Regions from separate parts of the Streptomyces sp. NPDC005263 genome, predicted to be linked through region 2. Evidence: riboswitches for the same ligand, from Rfam matches in the RefSeq annotation. Region 2 holds a riboswitch; the other holds the start of a gene.
The links. A riboswitch is a leader RNA that binds a small molecule or an ion and turns the genes downstream of it on or off. The one in region 2 is predicted to bind cobalamin.

Region 1: it holds a riboswitch for cobalamin, as region 2 does, so the genes downstream of both, ACFYRY_RS24285 (CbtB-domain containing protein) here and ACFYRY_RS33555 (cobalamin biosynthesis protein) in region 2, are expected to answer to the same signal.

What each region holds. Positions count from the first base shown of each region.
Region 1 covers NZ_JBIAKJ010000005.1:363,271-370,517, reverse strand. The annotation lists gene ACFYRY_RS24300 (fructosamine kinase family protein) at 1-781, shown strand, start outside; gene ACFYRY_RS24295 (glycoside hydrolase family 95-like protein) at 987-3,344, shown strand; gene ACFYRY_RS24290 (enoyl-CoA hydratase/isomerase family protein) at 3,493-4,557, shown strand; cobalamin riboswitch at 4,670-4,810, shown strand; gene ACFYRY_RS24285 (CbtB-domain containing protein) at 4,848-5,069, shown strand; gene ACFYRY_RS24280 (CbtA family protein) at 5,091-5,849, shown strand; gene ACFYRY_RS24275 (histidine phosphatase family protein) at 5,876-6,466, opposite strand; gene ACFYRY_RS24270 (hypothetical protein) at 6,463-6,660, opposite strand; gene ACFYRY_RS24265 (hypothetical protein) at 6,696-7,247, opposite strand, start outside.
Region 2 covers NZ_JBIAKJ010000009.1:140,508-147,754, forward strand. The annotation lists gene cobN (cobaltochelatase subunit CobN) at 1-2,549, opposite strand, end outside; gene ACFYRY_RS33550 (cobyric acid synthase) at 2,546-4,078, opposite strand; gene ACFYRY_RS33555 (cobalamin biosynthesis protein) at 4,075-5,016, opposite strand; cobalamin riboswitch at 5,117-5,249, opposite strand; gene ACFYRY_RS33560 (aspartate/glutamate racemase family protein) at 6,249-6,923, opposite strand; gene ACFYRY_RS33565 (GNAT family N-acetyltransferase) at 6,974-7,247, opposite strand, start outside.

The sequences.
Region 1 (7,247 bases), on a different contig from region 2:
CGGGGCGGTGAACGACGTGTGGCGCCTGACCCTCGCCGACGGAAAGGCGTACGTCCTCAAGGGTTCCGTCGACGCGCCGGCCGACCTGTTCCCGCTGGAGGTGGACGGCCTCAGGGCGCTCGACGAGCGGGCGGGCATCCGCACTCCCCGGGTGTTCGAGGTGAGCGCGCAGCACATCCTGATGGAAGCGCTGCAACCACGGCTCGATACCGACGGGTTCTGGGAGTCGGCCGGCCGGGCCTTCGCGAAGCTGCACTCGGTGCGCGGCGACCGGTTCGGCTGGGACAGCGACGGATGGCTGGGCCTGCTTCCCCAGGAGAACGGCTGGACCGAGGACGGCCACGCGTTCTTCGCCGAGCGCAGGATCCGCCGCTACCTCCGCGAGCCCAAGGTCCGCGGCGCCCTCGAACCGGCCGACCTGTCCGGCCTGGAGCGGATCTGCGAGCGCCTTCCGCAGCTCGTCCCGGCGGCCCCGAGCGTGCTCAACCACGGCGACCTCTGGCCCAACAACCTCGTCGCGGACCCGGCCGGCGAACCCGTGTTCATCGATCCGGCGGTGTGCTGGACGTGGGCCGAGTCCGACCTCAGCATGATGTACTGCTGCGACCCTCCGCCGGACCGCTTCTTCCGCGCGTACGAGGAGGTGTCCCCCTTGGCCGACGGCTGGCGGGACCGCATGCCGCTGCTGCACCTGCGAGAACACCTCGCGGCTCTGGCCCACTTCGGGGTGTACGGCGACACCGTGGCCCGAGTCCGGGACGTCGTGCGTACGTTCTCCTGAACCGGCACGCGTGGGTCCGCTCGTATCGAGGCGCTCGTATCGAGGCGTTCGGGTCGGGCAATTGTATCCGCTCACGCAACCAACACATCGGATCTCTTGCTGGATGTTGACGACTCATCGCGTCATCTCTACCTTTCGACCTGAGATAGCTCCGATGAATCTCGGTGAGATGAACCTCTGCGAGTCGTACGAGCCAGGAGGCGCTATGCCCAGCCCGTCCAGCCGTCGTTCCAGCCGTCCGTCCAGACGTACGGTGCTTGCCACCGGCTCCGCGATCGGCGGGACACTGCTCGCGGGGGGCCTGCCCACCCCGGCCGGAGCGGCGACGACCGACCCGCAGGGCACCGACCCGCACGGCGCCGACCCCTGGCGCACCGTCCTCGACGACGCCGACCTGGTCTGGCAGCGGATGCCGAAGACCTGGTACGAGGGCCCGTATCTGGGCAACGGCTTCCTGGGTTCGGGGATCTACGCCGAAGCGGGCACCGAGGCCGACACCTTCCGGGCCGTCCGCTTCAACGTGCAGCACTCCGAAGTCCAGGATCACCGCCCGCAGTTCGGGTCGCTGTTCGGCCTCGCACGGCTGCCGATCGGTCACTTCACGCTGGAGCCGGTGGGCACCATCACCGGCCTCGACTGGCGGCTCGGGCTGCGCGACGCCGAACTGACCGGCACCCTCACCACGGACCGGGGCACCCTCACGATCCGCGCCCTGGTGCACAACTCCCGCTCCGTGCTCGCCGTCGAGGTGACACCGAGCGAGGGCGAACGCGACTTCGCGTGGGTGTTCCACCCGGCGGAGGCGATCAGTCCGCGCGCCGCGTTCAAGCCGCTGCCGGAGGGATACCAGGCCAACCCGCCCGCCGAGACCCGCCAGTACGGCGGCGTCTCCGCTGCCGTGCAGCCGCTGCTCGCGGGCGGGCAGCACGTCACCGCGTGGCGGGAGCGCACATGGGGGCGTACCCGGACGCTGTATGTGCATGTCGCGCACTCGTATCCGAAGTCGACGGCGCTCGGGCGCGCGTCGGCCGCGGTCCAGAGCGCCTCGAAACTCCCGTACGACGCACTGGCGGTGCCGCATCGCGCCTGGTGGAACGCCTACTACCGGAAGAGTTTCCTCTCGCTGCCCGACGCCCGCATGCAGCGCTTCTACTGGATCCAGCTGTACAAGACGGCCTCCGCGGCCCGGCGCGACGCGCCCGTCATGGCCACCTGCGGCCCCTGGGTGGAGCCCACGCCGTGGCCGGCGACCTGGTGGAACCTGAACGTGCAGTTGGAGTACTGGCTGATCCACGGCTCCAACCACCTCGAACTCGACGCCGTGACAAGGGCGTTGAGCGAGTTCCGGGACAACCTCAGGGCGGAGGTGGCGCCCGCGTACCGCGCCGACTCACTGGGGATCCCGCGCACCACCGACGCCTCGCTGGTCAACGGCGGCGCCACCGACCCCGTACTGGGCTACGGCGTCGGCATCCCGGGCCAGGACCCGCCGACCCCCGAGGTCGGCAACCTCACCTGGGCCCTGCACAACGTCTGGCTCAGCTATCGCCACACGATGGACGAGTCGATCCTCCGTGACGTCCTCTTCCCGCTCCTGCGCAAGGCGATCAACTACTACCTGCGCTTCCTGGAGCCGGGCGCCGACGGCAGACTGCACCTGCCGGCCACCTTCTCACCCGAGTACGGGGGGAACTCGCGGGACTGCAACTACGACCTGATGCTGCTGACATGGGGCTGCCGCACCCTCCTCGAGTCGGCCGAACTCCTCGGCCTCGACGACGAGTTGGCGCCGCGCTGGCGCGAGGTGCTGAGCAGGCGGGCCGCGTATCCGACGGACGGCAACGGCTTCATGATCGGCGCGGACATCCCGTTCGCGAAGTCGCACCGTCACTACTCGCACCTCCTGGCGGTGTACCCGCTGTACGAACTGACCGGCCGTACGCCCGACGAGAAGGCCCTGATCGAGAAGTCCCTGGCACACTGGGTGGGCTTCGAAGGGGCTCTCCAGGGCTATACGTTCACGGGCGCGGCCTCCATGTCGGCCCTGCTGGGCAAGGGCGAGGACGCGCTCAGCTACCTGGGCCAGCTGATGACCCGCTTCATCCAGCCCAACACCATGTACAAGGAATCGGGCCCCGTCATCGAGACCCCCCTCTCGGCCGCCCAGTCCCTCCATGACATGGTCTGCCAGTCCTGGGGCGGCACCATCCGCGTCTTCCCCGCGCTGCCCGCCGCCTGGGCGGACCTGACCGTGCACGACTTCCGTACCCAGGGGGCGTTCCTGCTCAGTGCCGTACGCAAGGGCGGGGTGACCCGCTGGGTACGGCTGGTCAGCGAGGCGGGCGCCCCCTGCGTCGTACGGCACGGCGTCCCCGGCCCGATCGAGGTACGCGACGGCGGCGGACGCCCCCTGCGGTACCGGTCCTTGGGTGACGGGACGATCCACGTCACCCTGCGCAAGGGCGAGTCGGCTCTCATCACCGCCAAGGGCGACCGTCCCGACCTGCGGATCACTCCCGTCGAGCCGAACGAGGAGGCGCCCCGCTGGGGACTGCCCGGGTGACCGGGCTCCGACCGACGCGCCCCCCCCCGGGCCACCTCGGTGAGTCCGGCATTGAGAAGATCGTCCATGACCGGCATGTCCATCAGTCGTGGAAGGAACCAACGATCATGCGCGTCACCATGGCCCGCGGCCTGACAGGGACATCCGGATGACCGGCGGCGAGGAACCCGTCCTGCTGCACACCACCGGCCGGGTCGCCCACATCATGCTCAACCGGCCGAGGGCCATCAACGCCCTGAACCACGTCATGGTGCGCCGCATCGGCGACGCACTGGCCGCGTGGGCGGACGATCCGGCCGTGGAGGCCGTCGTCCTCACCGGCGCGGGGGAGCGCGGCCTGTGCGCGGGCGGCGACATCCGCGCCGTCCACGACGACGCCCGTGACGGGGACGGCGCCGCCTCGGCCGCTTTCTGGCGGGACGAGTACCACCTCAACGCCCGTATCGCCCGCTACCCCAAGCCGTACGTCGCCGTCATGGACGGCATCGTCATGGGCGGCGGTGTCGGCGTCTCCGCGCACGGCAGTGTCCGGGTGGTCACCGAGCGGTCGAGGATCGCCATGCCGGAGACCGGTATCGGGTTCGTGCCGGACGTCGGCGGCACCCATCTGCTCGCCCTCGCCCCGGGCGAACTGGGCACCCACCTCGCGCTCACGGGGGCGCCGATCGGTGCCGGGGACGCCTTGTGGTGCGGGCTCGCCGATCACTACGTACCGTCCGCCTCACTCGGGCAGTTCGTCGGCGACCTCACCGAGCTGTCCGTCCGGGAAGCCCTGGACCGTCATGTGCGGCCGTCGCCGGAGGCGGAGTTGGCCGGTCACCGGGAGTGGATCGACTCCTGCTACGCGGCCGACACCGTCGAGGAGATCGTCCATCGGCTGCTGGACCAGGGCGACCCGGCTGCCAAGGAGACCGCGCAGACCCTGCTGTCCAAGTCGCCCACCGCCCTCAAGGTCACCCTGGCCGCCGTGCGCCGCGCCCGGCGGCTCGGCACGCTGGAGCGGGTACTGGAACAGGAGTACCGCGTCTCGTGCGCGGCCCTGACCACACCCGACCTGGTCGAGGGCATCCGCGCCCAGGTCATCGACAAGGACCGCGCCCCACGGTGGTCACCGACGACTCTCGCCGAGGTGACCGACGCCGACGTGGAGCGCTTCTTCGAGCCGCTGGGCGAGCGTGAACTCGGCCTCACCGCACCGGACACCACCGCGTAGCCGACGCGGCGAGCGGGACGGACGCCGCCTCGGCGACCGCTGAGCGGGCGGTGATCCGCGTCACCTGGCGGGCGAGAACGGGATCACGCCAGGTGGCGCGGTATTGGCCCCAGACCCGACTCACGATACCGTCGCCCTGATAGACGACGGCATCACGGAAGCCGGTGAGAACCCGGCACGGTCGCGCCACTGTGGACGGTGCGCCCCCTGGGGCACCGCGAGTCAGACCCGTGGCCGTCGTCATGTGCACCACCGAGATGGGACGCGAACTCCCAGAGGAGGCTCTTGCCATGGCGCAGCATGTCGCCCAGCCGACGACCACCACCCCCGTCGTTCCCGCCAAACTCCCGCTGAAGGCCATCGCCCCGTGGGCGGTCTTCTTCGGCATCCTGATGCTGGTCCTGCTGTACTTCGTCGGCGCCGAACAGGGCGCCACCTCGGTCGTCTCCGGCGGTGACGTCCACGAGTGGGTCCACGACGCCCGCCACCTCCTCGGCTTCCCCTGCCACTGACCTGAGGGACGCCGCACACCCATGAACTCCGCGACAGTGAGAAATCTGCTCGTTCGGGGCATGCTCGCCGGCCTGGGTGCCGGCGTGCTCGCCCTGGTCGTCGCCTACTTCCTCGGCGAACCGAGCGTCGACAGCGCCATCAGCTTCGAGGACTCCCACGCCCCCGCCCACGAACACGAGGTCGAACTCGTCTCCCGTTCCCTACAGTCCACCGCGGGCCTGGCCACCGGCGTTCTGATCTACGGGGTGGCGTTCGGCGGCATCGCCGCTCTCGCCTTCTGCTTCGCGCTCGGCCGGGTGGGCCGTTTCAGCCCGCGGGCCACGGCGCTGCTGCTGTCGGGGGCCGCGCTGCTCGCCGTGTACGTCGTGCCGTTCCTGAAGTATCCGGCCAACCCGCCCGCCGTCGGCGACCACGACACCATCGGCAAGCGCACCACCCTGTACTTCCTGATGATGGTGCTCGGGGTACTCCTGGCGATCGCCGCGGTGATCGCGGGCAAGCGGCTCGCGCCGAAGCTGGGCACCTGGTACGCCACCGTCGTCGCCGTCCTCGGCTTCGCCGTCGCGATCGGGCTGGCGTACGCGTTCCTGCCCGCCGTCAACGAGGTGCCGAGCGACTTCCCGGCCGCCTTGCTGTGGCGGTTCCGGCTGTCCGCCCTCGCCATCCAGATCACCCTGTGGGCAGGCTTCGGCCTCGTCTTCGGCGAACTGGCCGAACGGCTGCTGAACCCGAAGCCGGCCACGGTGTCCGCGGGGACGACGGTGGCCGCCCCGCGATGACGCCCGGCCGGTCGAACCGGCTGCACTCAGTGGTCCGCCGCTGCCTCGACCGAGTCCAGTGGGTGCCCCAGCCGCAGGTTCCAGCGGCCGTGGCGCCCACTGATCGTGGTGGCCGTCAGCGGAGGCACGTCGAGACGCCAGAAGGCCGCTGAGGGCGCTCCCAGCACGTGGACCACCGCGGCCCGCACGACCTCCGGCTCGACGACGGCGAGCGTACGGCCGTCCGTGTCCTGGGACGCCGTCAGCCAGCCCGTCACCCTCCCGCACATGTCGTGCACGGACTCCCCGCCGTGTGGCGCGGACGCGGGATCGGCGAGCCAGCGGGCCACCGCCTCCGGTTCACCGGCACCGACCTCCGCCAGGGTCAGGCCCCGCCAGCGTCCCACGTCCAGTGCCGACAACTCCGCTGCTTCCGCGCCGTCGAGACCGAGCGCGGCAGCCGTCTCCCGGCAGCGCACGGTGGGAGAGACCACGACACGCGCCGCGGCCGGCAGGGACCCGGCAAAGGCGCGGGCCCGCGCCGCCCCGCCGGTGTCGATGGAGCCCCCGTCGTCGAAGCGGGCCTGGCGCATCGACGCACTCATCGCGGGCGAGACGAAGGTGACGCGACTGGTCACGTGGTGGCTCCTCCTGGGGCGTTCACGGTGTGCGGGGCCCAACGGGTACGGCAGTGCCCCACGGGCACGGCAGTGCGCCACGGGTACGGCCGCACGTAAGCCGACCGGCCGATGGCCAACTGGCCCACCGCGCGGTCGAGTTGCGCGACCGCGGCGGCGATGTCGTCGAGCGCGACCCAGGCGCGGAAGCCCACGACGCGGCCAGGTGCGGCACTGTGCGGTGCGTCGGTTACGCGTCGGCCTGCGCGGGCTTCTCCTCGGCCTGCTTCGGTGCCGCCTGCTTCGGCGCGTCGGGAGCGGTGTAGAAGACCGAGGATCCCTGCTTCGAGCGCTGCGCCTGGCTCTTGGCGACCAGCCCTTCGAGTGTCGTGCGCACCACGGTCGTCTTGACGGCGCGCTCGGGGTGCGCCTTGTCAAGGGCAGTCGTGATCTCCGCTGCCGAGCGCGGTTCCTTCTGCTCGGCGAGGTGACGACGGACCAGGTCGACCAGGGTCGGCTGGGCCGACTTCGCGGCTTCCGACTTCCCCGCGGGCTTCTCGGCGGTCGACTTGGCGGCGGCCGACTTGGTAGCGGTCGACTTGCCGGCGGTTGACTTCGCGGCGGCCGGCTTCCCGGCAGCGGCCTTCCCCGCGGCTGCCTTCCCCGCGGTCGCCTTCTCCTCAGCCGGCTTCCCGGCCGTGGCCCGACCGGCCCGAGTGGCGGTCTTCTTCGTCCCTGCCCGCTTGCCCGCGCCGGACCCGGTGGCCGCCCTCTTACGGGGAGCGGGCACCGCGATGCTGTC
Region 2 (7,247 bases):
GAGTCGGCGAGCGACTGGCCGACCTCCCAACTCAGCCTGGACGGAATGGCCTTGGGGTCGACGGAGTAGAAGTTGCGGCCGGTCGGCAGGACGTTGACCAGCCCGCGGGTCGGCGAGCCCGACGGACCGGCCGGGACGTACCCCCCGTCGAGCGCCTTGAGGATGTGGCCGATCTCGTCGGTGGTCCGGGCCAGGCGCGGTACGACCTCGGTGCAGGCGAACTCCAACACGGCGACCGCGTCGGGGAGTTCGGTGCGGATCACCTCGCGTACCAGGGCGGCGCACTCGGCGGCCGCCCAGTCCCGCTCCTCCATGCCCTCGGCGAACCGCCGGCACAGCTGCTCCAGCAGGTCGATCGCGTCAGCCGCCGAACGGGCGGGCCCCTCGACGAGGTCCGTCAGCTCCACCGGGACCTTGAGCGGCGCCCCCGGCTCGGCGAGCAGCTCCTTCTCCACCAGCCCGAAGTGCGCGGCCAGCGACGCCCGCAGACCGGGCAGCGCGTTCGCCTGCCCGCCCCACACCTGCGAGGCCCGCAGCACCGCGAGCACGAGGTTCACCCGCGGCTCGCCGACCGGACCGCCACCGAGGATGTGCAGGCCGTCCCGGATCTGCACGTCCTTGATCTCGCACAGATAGCCGTCGATGTGCATCACGAACTCGTCGAAGGAGTCGTCGTCCGGCTGGTCGTCGACATGCAGGTCGTGGTGCAGCTCGGCCGCCTTCACCAGCGTCCAGATCTGCGCCCGCACGGCAGGCGCCTTCGTCGGGTCCAGGTCGGAGACGAGCGCGTACTCGTCGAGGAGCTGCTCCAGCTTGGCCAGGTCGCCGTAGGTGTCGGCGCGGGCCATCGGCGGCACCAGATGGTCGACGACGGTGGCGTGCCCGCGCCGCTTGGCCTGGGTGCCCTCACCGGGGTCGTTGACGATGAAGGGGTAGATGAGCGGGAGTTCACCGAGCACCGCGTCGGGGGCGCAGCCGCCGCTGAGCCCGAGCCCCTTGCCGGGCAGCCACTCCATCGTGCCGTGCTTGCCCATGTGCACGATCGCGTCGGCGCCGAAACTGTTCTCCAGCCAGCGGTAGGCCGCCATGTAGTGGTGCGACGGCGGCATGTCCGGGTCGTGGTAGATCGCGATCGGGTTCTCGCCGAAGCCGCGCGGCGGCTGGATCATCACGACGACGTTCCCGAACTGGAGCGAGGCGAGCACGATGTCGTCGCCGTCCACGTACAGGCTGCCCGGCGGCTCGCCCCACGCCTCCAGCATGCCGTCCCTGAGGTCCGGGTCGAGCGTGTCGAACCAGGCCCGGTAGTCGGCCAGCGGCACCCGGGCGGGCGCGGCGGCCAGCTGCTCCTCGGTGAGCCACTCGACGTCGTGGCCACCGGCGTTGATCAGCCGGTGGATCAGCTCGTCGCCGTTGTCGGGGTGGCCCTCGACCACGTATCCGGCGTCCCGGAGGGAGTCCAGCACCCGCACCGCCGAAGCGGGCGTGTCCAGACCCACCGCGTTGCCGACCCGGGAGTGCTTGGTCGGGTACGCGGTGAACACCAGCGCGAGCTTCTTGTCGGCGTTCGGCTTGTGCCTCAACCGGGCGTGCCGTACGGCGATCCCGGCGACCCGCGCGGCCCGCTCGGGGTCGGCGACGTACACCGGGACGTCGTCCGGGCCCTGCTCCTTGAACGAGAAGGGGACGGTGATCAGGCGCCCGTCGAACTCCGGGATGGCCACCTGCATCGCCGCGTCCATGGGGGACAGGGCGGCGTCCGACTCGTCCCAGGCCTTCCGGGAGGACGTCAGACAGAGCCCTTGCAGCACGGGGACGTCGAGGTCGGCGAGGGCTCCGATGTCCCAGGCCTCCTCGTCGCCGCCGGCCGACGCCTGCGAGGCGTGGGCGCCGCCCGCCGCGAGGACGGTGGCGACCAGGGCGTCGGCCTTCTGGAGGATCTCGTACAGCCCGGCGTCGGCGCCGCGCAGCGAACCGCAGTACACCGGAAGGGCGTTGGCGCCCGTCGCCTCGATCGCGTCGCACAGCGTGTCCACGAAGGCGGTGTTCCCGCTCAGCTCATGGGCGCGGTAGAAGAGGACACCGACGGTCGGGCGGCCCTCGACGAGGTCACGCCCGCCATGGATGCCGTACTCCGGCATCTTCCGCGGCTCGACGAACCCCTCACCCGTCAGCAGCACCGTGTCGGACAGGAAACGCGCCAGTTCGGTGAGGTTGTCGGGCCCGCCCTCGACGAGGTACCGAAGCGCCTCCGCGACGACGCCCGCGGGCACCGACGACTCGGCCATCAACTCCGCGTCGGGAACGCTCTCCCCGCCCAGCAGCACGGTCGGGACACCGGACGCCTTCAGCGCCGCCAGCCCGTCCTCCCAAGCCCGCTTGCCGCCGAGCAGCCGTACGACGGCGATGTCCGAGCCGTCGAGGAGTCCCGGAAGGTCCTCCGCGACATCCACCCGGGTCGGATTGCCGATCCGGTACGAGGCGCCGTCAGCGGCCCTGGCCGCCAACAGGTCCGTGTCGGCGGTCGACAACAACAACACTGTGCTCATGCGGGCGCTCCCGGTGGAATGAAAGGCAGTCCTTGCGGCGCGCCGGACTCGATGAGCCGCCACAGCGCGTCCGTGTCCGCGTGCTGTTCGATCAGGTCGCCGAGCCGGTCGAGCTGCTCCTCGCGCAGCGCGGCGAACGAGGTGTCGGCGGCCGGCACGAAACGCCGGCCCGCGGCGGCCGCCACCTCGCGCAGGAAGGCCCGCCGGAAGCCGTCCGACTCCAGCGAGCCGTGCCAGTGGGTGCCCCAGGTCTGGCCGACCCGGCAGCCGTCCAGACTGTGTCCACGGTCATCGGAGATGAACGTGTCGCCCCCGGAGATCTCGGCGACCCCGTGATGGATCTCGTATCCCTCGACCGGTTCGCCCAGGGCCTCGCCCTCCGGCCGGGTGAGGGTCTTCTCGCGGGCGAACCGCACCCGGACGGGCAGGATCCCGAGCCCGTCCACGTGTCCGCGGCGGCTCTCGACGTCGTCCTCGATGTGCTCGCCGAGGATCTGGAAGCCGCCGCAGATGCCGAGGACGGGCCGGTGCTCGGCGGCCCGGCGCCCGATGGCCTCGGCCAGCCCCCGCTCGCGGAGCCACTCCAGAGCACGGACCGTCCCCCGGGTACCCGGGATCACGACGAGATCGGCGTCGGCCAGTTCCTCGGGCCGGTCCACGAACCGCACCACGACGCCGGGTTCGGCGGCCAGCGCGTCCACGTCGGTGAAGTTGGACATGAGGGGGACCGCGCAGACGGCGACCCGCAGCACGTCCTCGCCGACGGGCGGGGAGAGGTTGGACTCCCGTACGGTCCCGCGCAAGGACACCCGCAGCCCGTCCTCCTCGTCGATGCCGAGGCCGTGCCGGAAGGGCAGGACGCCGTAGGTGTGCCGCCCGGTCAGCCCGTGCAGCATGTCCAGGCCGGGCTCCAACAGGCTGACGTCCCCCCGGAACTTGTTGACCAGGAACCCGGCGACGAGTTCCTGGTCCTCGGGAGAGAGCAGGGCGACGGTCCCGAAGAAGGAGGCGAAGACGCCCCCACGGTCGATGTCACCGACCACGAGCACCGGAAGCCGCGCGTTGCGCGCGACGCCCATGTTCACGATGTCGGTCCGCCGCAGGTTGATCTCGGCGGGAGAGCCGGCCCCTTCACAGATCACCGCGTCATACGTGCCCCGCAACTCGGCGAGACAGTCGAGGACGGTCCCCAGCAACTGCTGCTGCCGCCCACCGTGATAGCCACGCGCACTGAGCTCCCCGACCGGCTTGCCGAGCAGCACGACCTGACTGCTCTGTTCGCCGCCCGGCTTCAGCAGCACCGGATTCATCGACGCGGTCGGCTCCACCCGGCAGGCCTGCGCCTGCATGGCCTGCGCCCGCCCGATCTCCGCGCCCTGACGCGTCACGAACGAGTTGAGGGACATGTTCTGCGCCTTGAAGGGCGCGACCTTGACGCCCTGGCGCACCAGCCACCGGCAGATCCCCGCGGTGACGACGCTTTTGCCGGCGTCGGAGGTGGTGCCGGCCACCAGAAGACCACCACTCATCGGCCACGCCCCCTCATCAGAAACCGCCCGGCGGCACTGACACCGAGCGCCAGCAGACCGACGTTGCGGGACAGCCGTACGGCCCGCTCGATGTCGTGGGTGTCCACGGCCCGCCCTTCCCCGTTCAGCACGGGCCGGTGCTCCACCCGGCCCCCGTACGACAAGGTCCCGCCCAGCCGCACCCCGAGCGCGCCCGCGAACGACGCCTCCACGGGCCCCGCGTTGGGACTCGGATGCTGTGCCGCGTCGGCCCGCCAGGCGCGCACGGCACCTCGCGGACAGGGGCCCGCGAGCGCCGCCAGGACGGCGGTCAGCCGCGCCCCGGGCCAGCCCGCGACGTCGTCGAGCCGCGCGGACGCCCATCCGTAGCGCCGGTACCTGGGCGACTTGTGCCCGACCATCGCGTCGAGGGTGTTGACGGCCCGGAACCCGAGAAGCCCGGGCACCCCGCCCACGGCTCCCCACACCAGCGCCCCCACCACGGCATCGGAGGTGTTCTCGGCGACCGACTCCACGACCGCGCGCGCGATCCCGTCGGCGTCCAGCGCCTGCGGATCCCGCCCGCACAGATGCGGCAGCCGGGCCCGCGCCCCGGTGAGGTCCCCCGCCTCCAGCGCCCGAGCGATGCTCCGGGCCTCCCGCGCGAGTGACGTCCCGCCGACGACCGCCCAGGTGGCGGCACCGGTCAGCGCGACGGAAGCGGCGGGTGAGGTACGTACGGCACGAGTCGCCGCGGCCCCGAGCGCGACGGCGCCACCGGCGCACACGACGGCGTGCAGCGCGCCCCACCCCCGGTGGTCCCGCCACAACACCCGTTCCACGGCACCCGCGGCCCGCCCGAACAGGGCGACCGGATGCCCACGGCGAGGATCACCGAGGAGCAGGTCACCGAGGAGGCCGGCGGCGGCGCCGTACGCGAAGACGCGATCGGCACGCATGGACTCAGCCGACCGCTGTCACAGACGGGGTGCGGCTACGGGATCTCGAACGGCAGCCGAGCATGGCGATATGTCCTCACTCAGGGTGTCCACGCCCTGGTTCGACGAGACCGGCGGCGAGAGTTCCTGGCTCCCGGGGCTTTCTACCCCGGTGACAGTGGCGGGACCGCGCCGGACTCACACCGGCTTCCTCTTCTGCCGCCGTACATGGCCCCGGCAGTCCACCACGGGGTTGGAAGGGCCGTCAACTTGCCGTTGACCTGCGAAGGGAGAGTGTGCTGAGACCCACACACGCGCGGTCACAGCCGTCACAACGACGTGGGGGGGGGGGGGGGGGGGCCCGCCCCCCCCCCCCCCCGGGGGGCCGGGGGCGCCCCCCGCGGGCCGAGAAGGGGGGTGCCCCACACCCCCCCCCCCCCCGGGTAGGGCGCTTACCACACCGTGGGGGGGGGCCACGGGTGGGTGTTGCCCCAATAGTGGGGTAGCCAGAAACGAAAACCCCCCCCCGGGGGGGGGGGGCCCCCCGGGGGCCCCCCCACCGCCGTCGTGTTGGGCGGGTTTTCGCCGCCGGGGCGCTTACGCCGGGCGCGCCCTCGGCCGGGCGTCGGCGTCGGGCGGGGCGGGCCGCCCTCCGCGCGACGGGAGCGGCGGGCGGCGGCCTCAGGACAGTGGCCTCAGGTCAGCGGCGGGCCTGGTTCCGGCTGGGGCACGGGTTCCGGGCCCGGGGGAATCGGGGACGGGGAGGGCTCGGGCGTCGGACGGGGGTCCGGAGTCGGGCCAGGGGCCGGTGGGGGCGTTGGGTCCGGAGGGGGGCCAGGGGCCGGTGGGGATGTGGGATCCGGAGCCGGGGGCGGTTCGGGGTTCGGTACCGGATCGGGGTACGGCTGCGGCGGCCCGGGATCCGGGCCGGGTGTGGGTTCCGGTCCGGGGCCAGGAGTGGGTCCTGGATGGACGGGGTCCGAGTACGGGTTCGTCATGGCGTCCTCCGGCGAGTCGGTCGACGTCGGCTCTGGACTACTCCCCCGCGTACCCGACGGCGGCGCCGCCACTCACTCCCCCGCGTGAACTACCTGGCCCTGGTGGGCCGCTCGACGTGCGGTGGGCCGTGGCTGCCCGGGGGCGGATGCGGTCGGCGGCGAGTCTCGCCCCGCAGACGTCGGCGCGCAGACGTCAACGCGCAGAGGTCGGCACGCTCTGGAGCGGCGCCCGGTCGGGCCCGCTGAAAGGCCCCCTTACTCCCCCGTGCCCCGCACGTGGCTCGGACGCCCGGCGGCGGCCATCGCCCGCGCGCCCGCCGCCAGTCCAAGCCGGGGACTGGACAGGACCGGGATCGTGGTCGCCACCAGGTCCTGGGCCGAGGCGGTCGAGACCTGCGCCAGCACGATCACGTCCGCGTCCCTCTCCTCGTCGGCCGCCGCCGCCACCAGGCGCAGCGAGCCCTCGAGGTCGCCGGCCTCGAAGCGCTGCCAGGCACCGCCGACCAGACGGCCGCGTACCGCGACGGCGTCGCCTGCGCGGCGGGCCTCCTCCTCGATCAGGGCGGCCGTGGGGCCGAGCGTGCTCTCGACGGTGGCGAGGACGACGATCCGCGGTCCGGCGGCCACCGCGGCGGAGGCCATCGGGCGGTCCACCCGAAGCACCGGTACCCCGACCTCGGGGGCGGCGGCCTCGGCGACACCCCCGATGGTCGAGCAGGTGCACAGCACGACCCGCGCGCCGAGATCGACCGCACGCTCCAGGGCGGCGCGCACGTCGTCCCGTACCGCGTCCGGTCCCTCGGCGCGGGCCCGGCTCAGCAGTTCCTCGTCGACGAAGTGCCCCAGCTCCAGGCCCTGGTGGTCCGCGTCGCGCAGGCCGTCGAAGACCGGGACGTGGCGGGGCGAGGTGTGCAGAAGGGCGAGCGTCACGCGTTGTCCTCTCTCCCGCTCGTTTCTCCCGCTCGTGTGCTCCTCGGGGCTCAGAAACGGCCCGGGTGGGCCGCCAGCCACTGCTTCGCGGCGCGCAGCAGTTCGGGGTCGGCGGCCGGAGCCTCGTCGGGGTGGCGTTCGGCCCACTTGACGACGTACGGGCACAGCGGGGCGACGACGATGTGCTCGCGCCGCGCGATGTCGTACAGCTCGCGCGCCAGGGAACCCGCGATGCCCTTCCCCTCGTGGGCCGGCTCGACGATCGTGTGCACGGGGACGAGGGCGGCCGCGGGCGACTCCAGCACGAAGTACTCGATACGACCG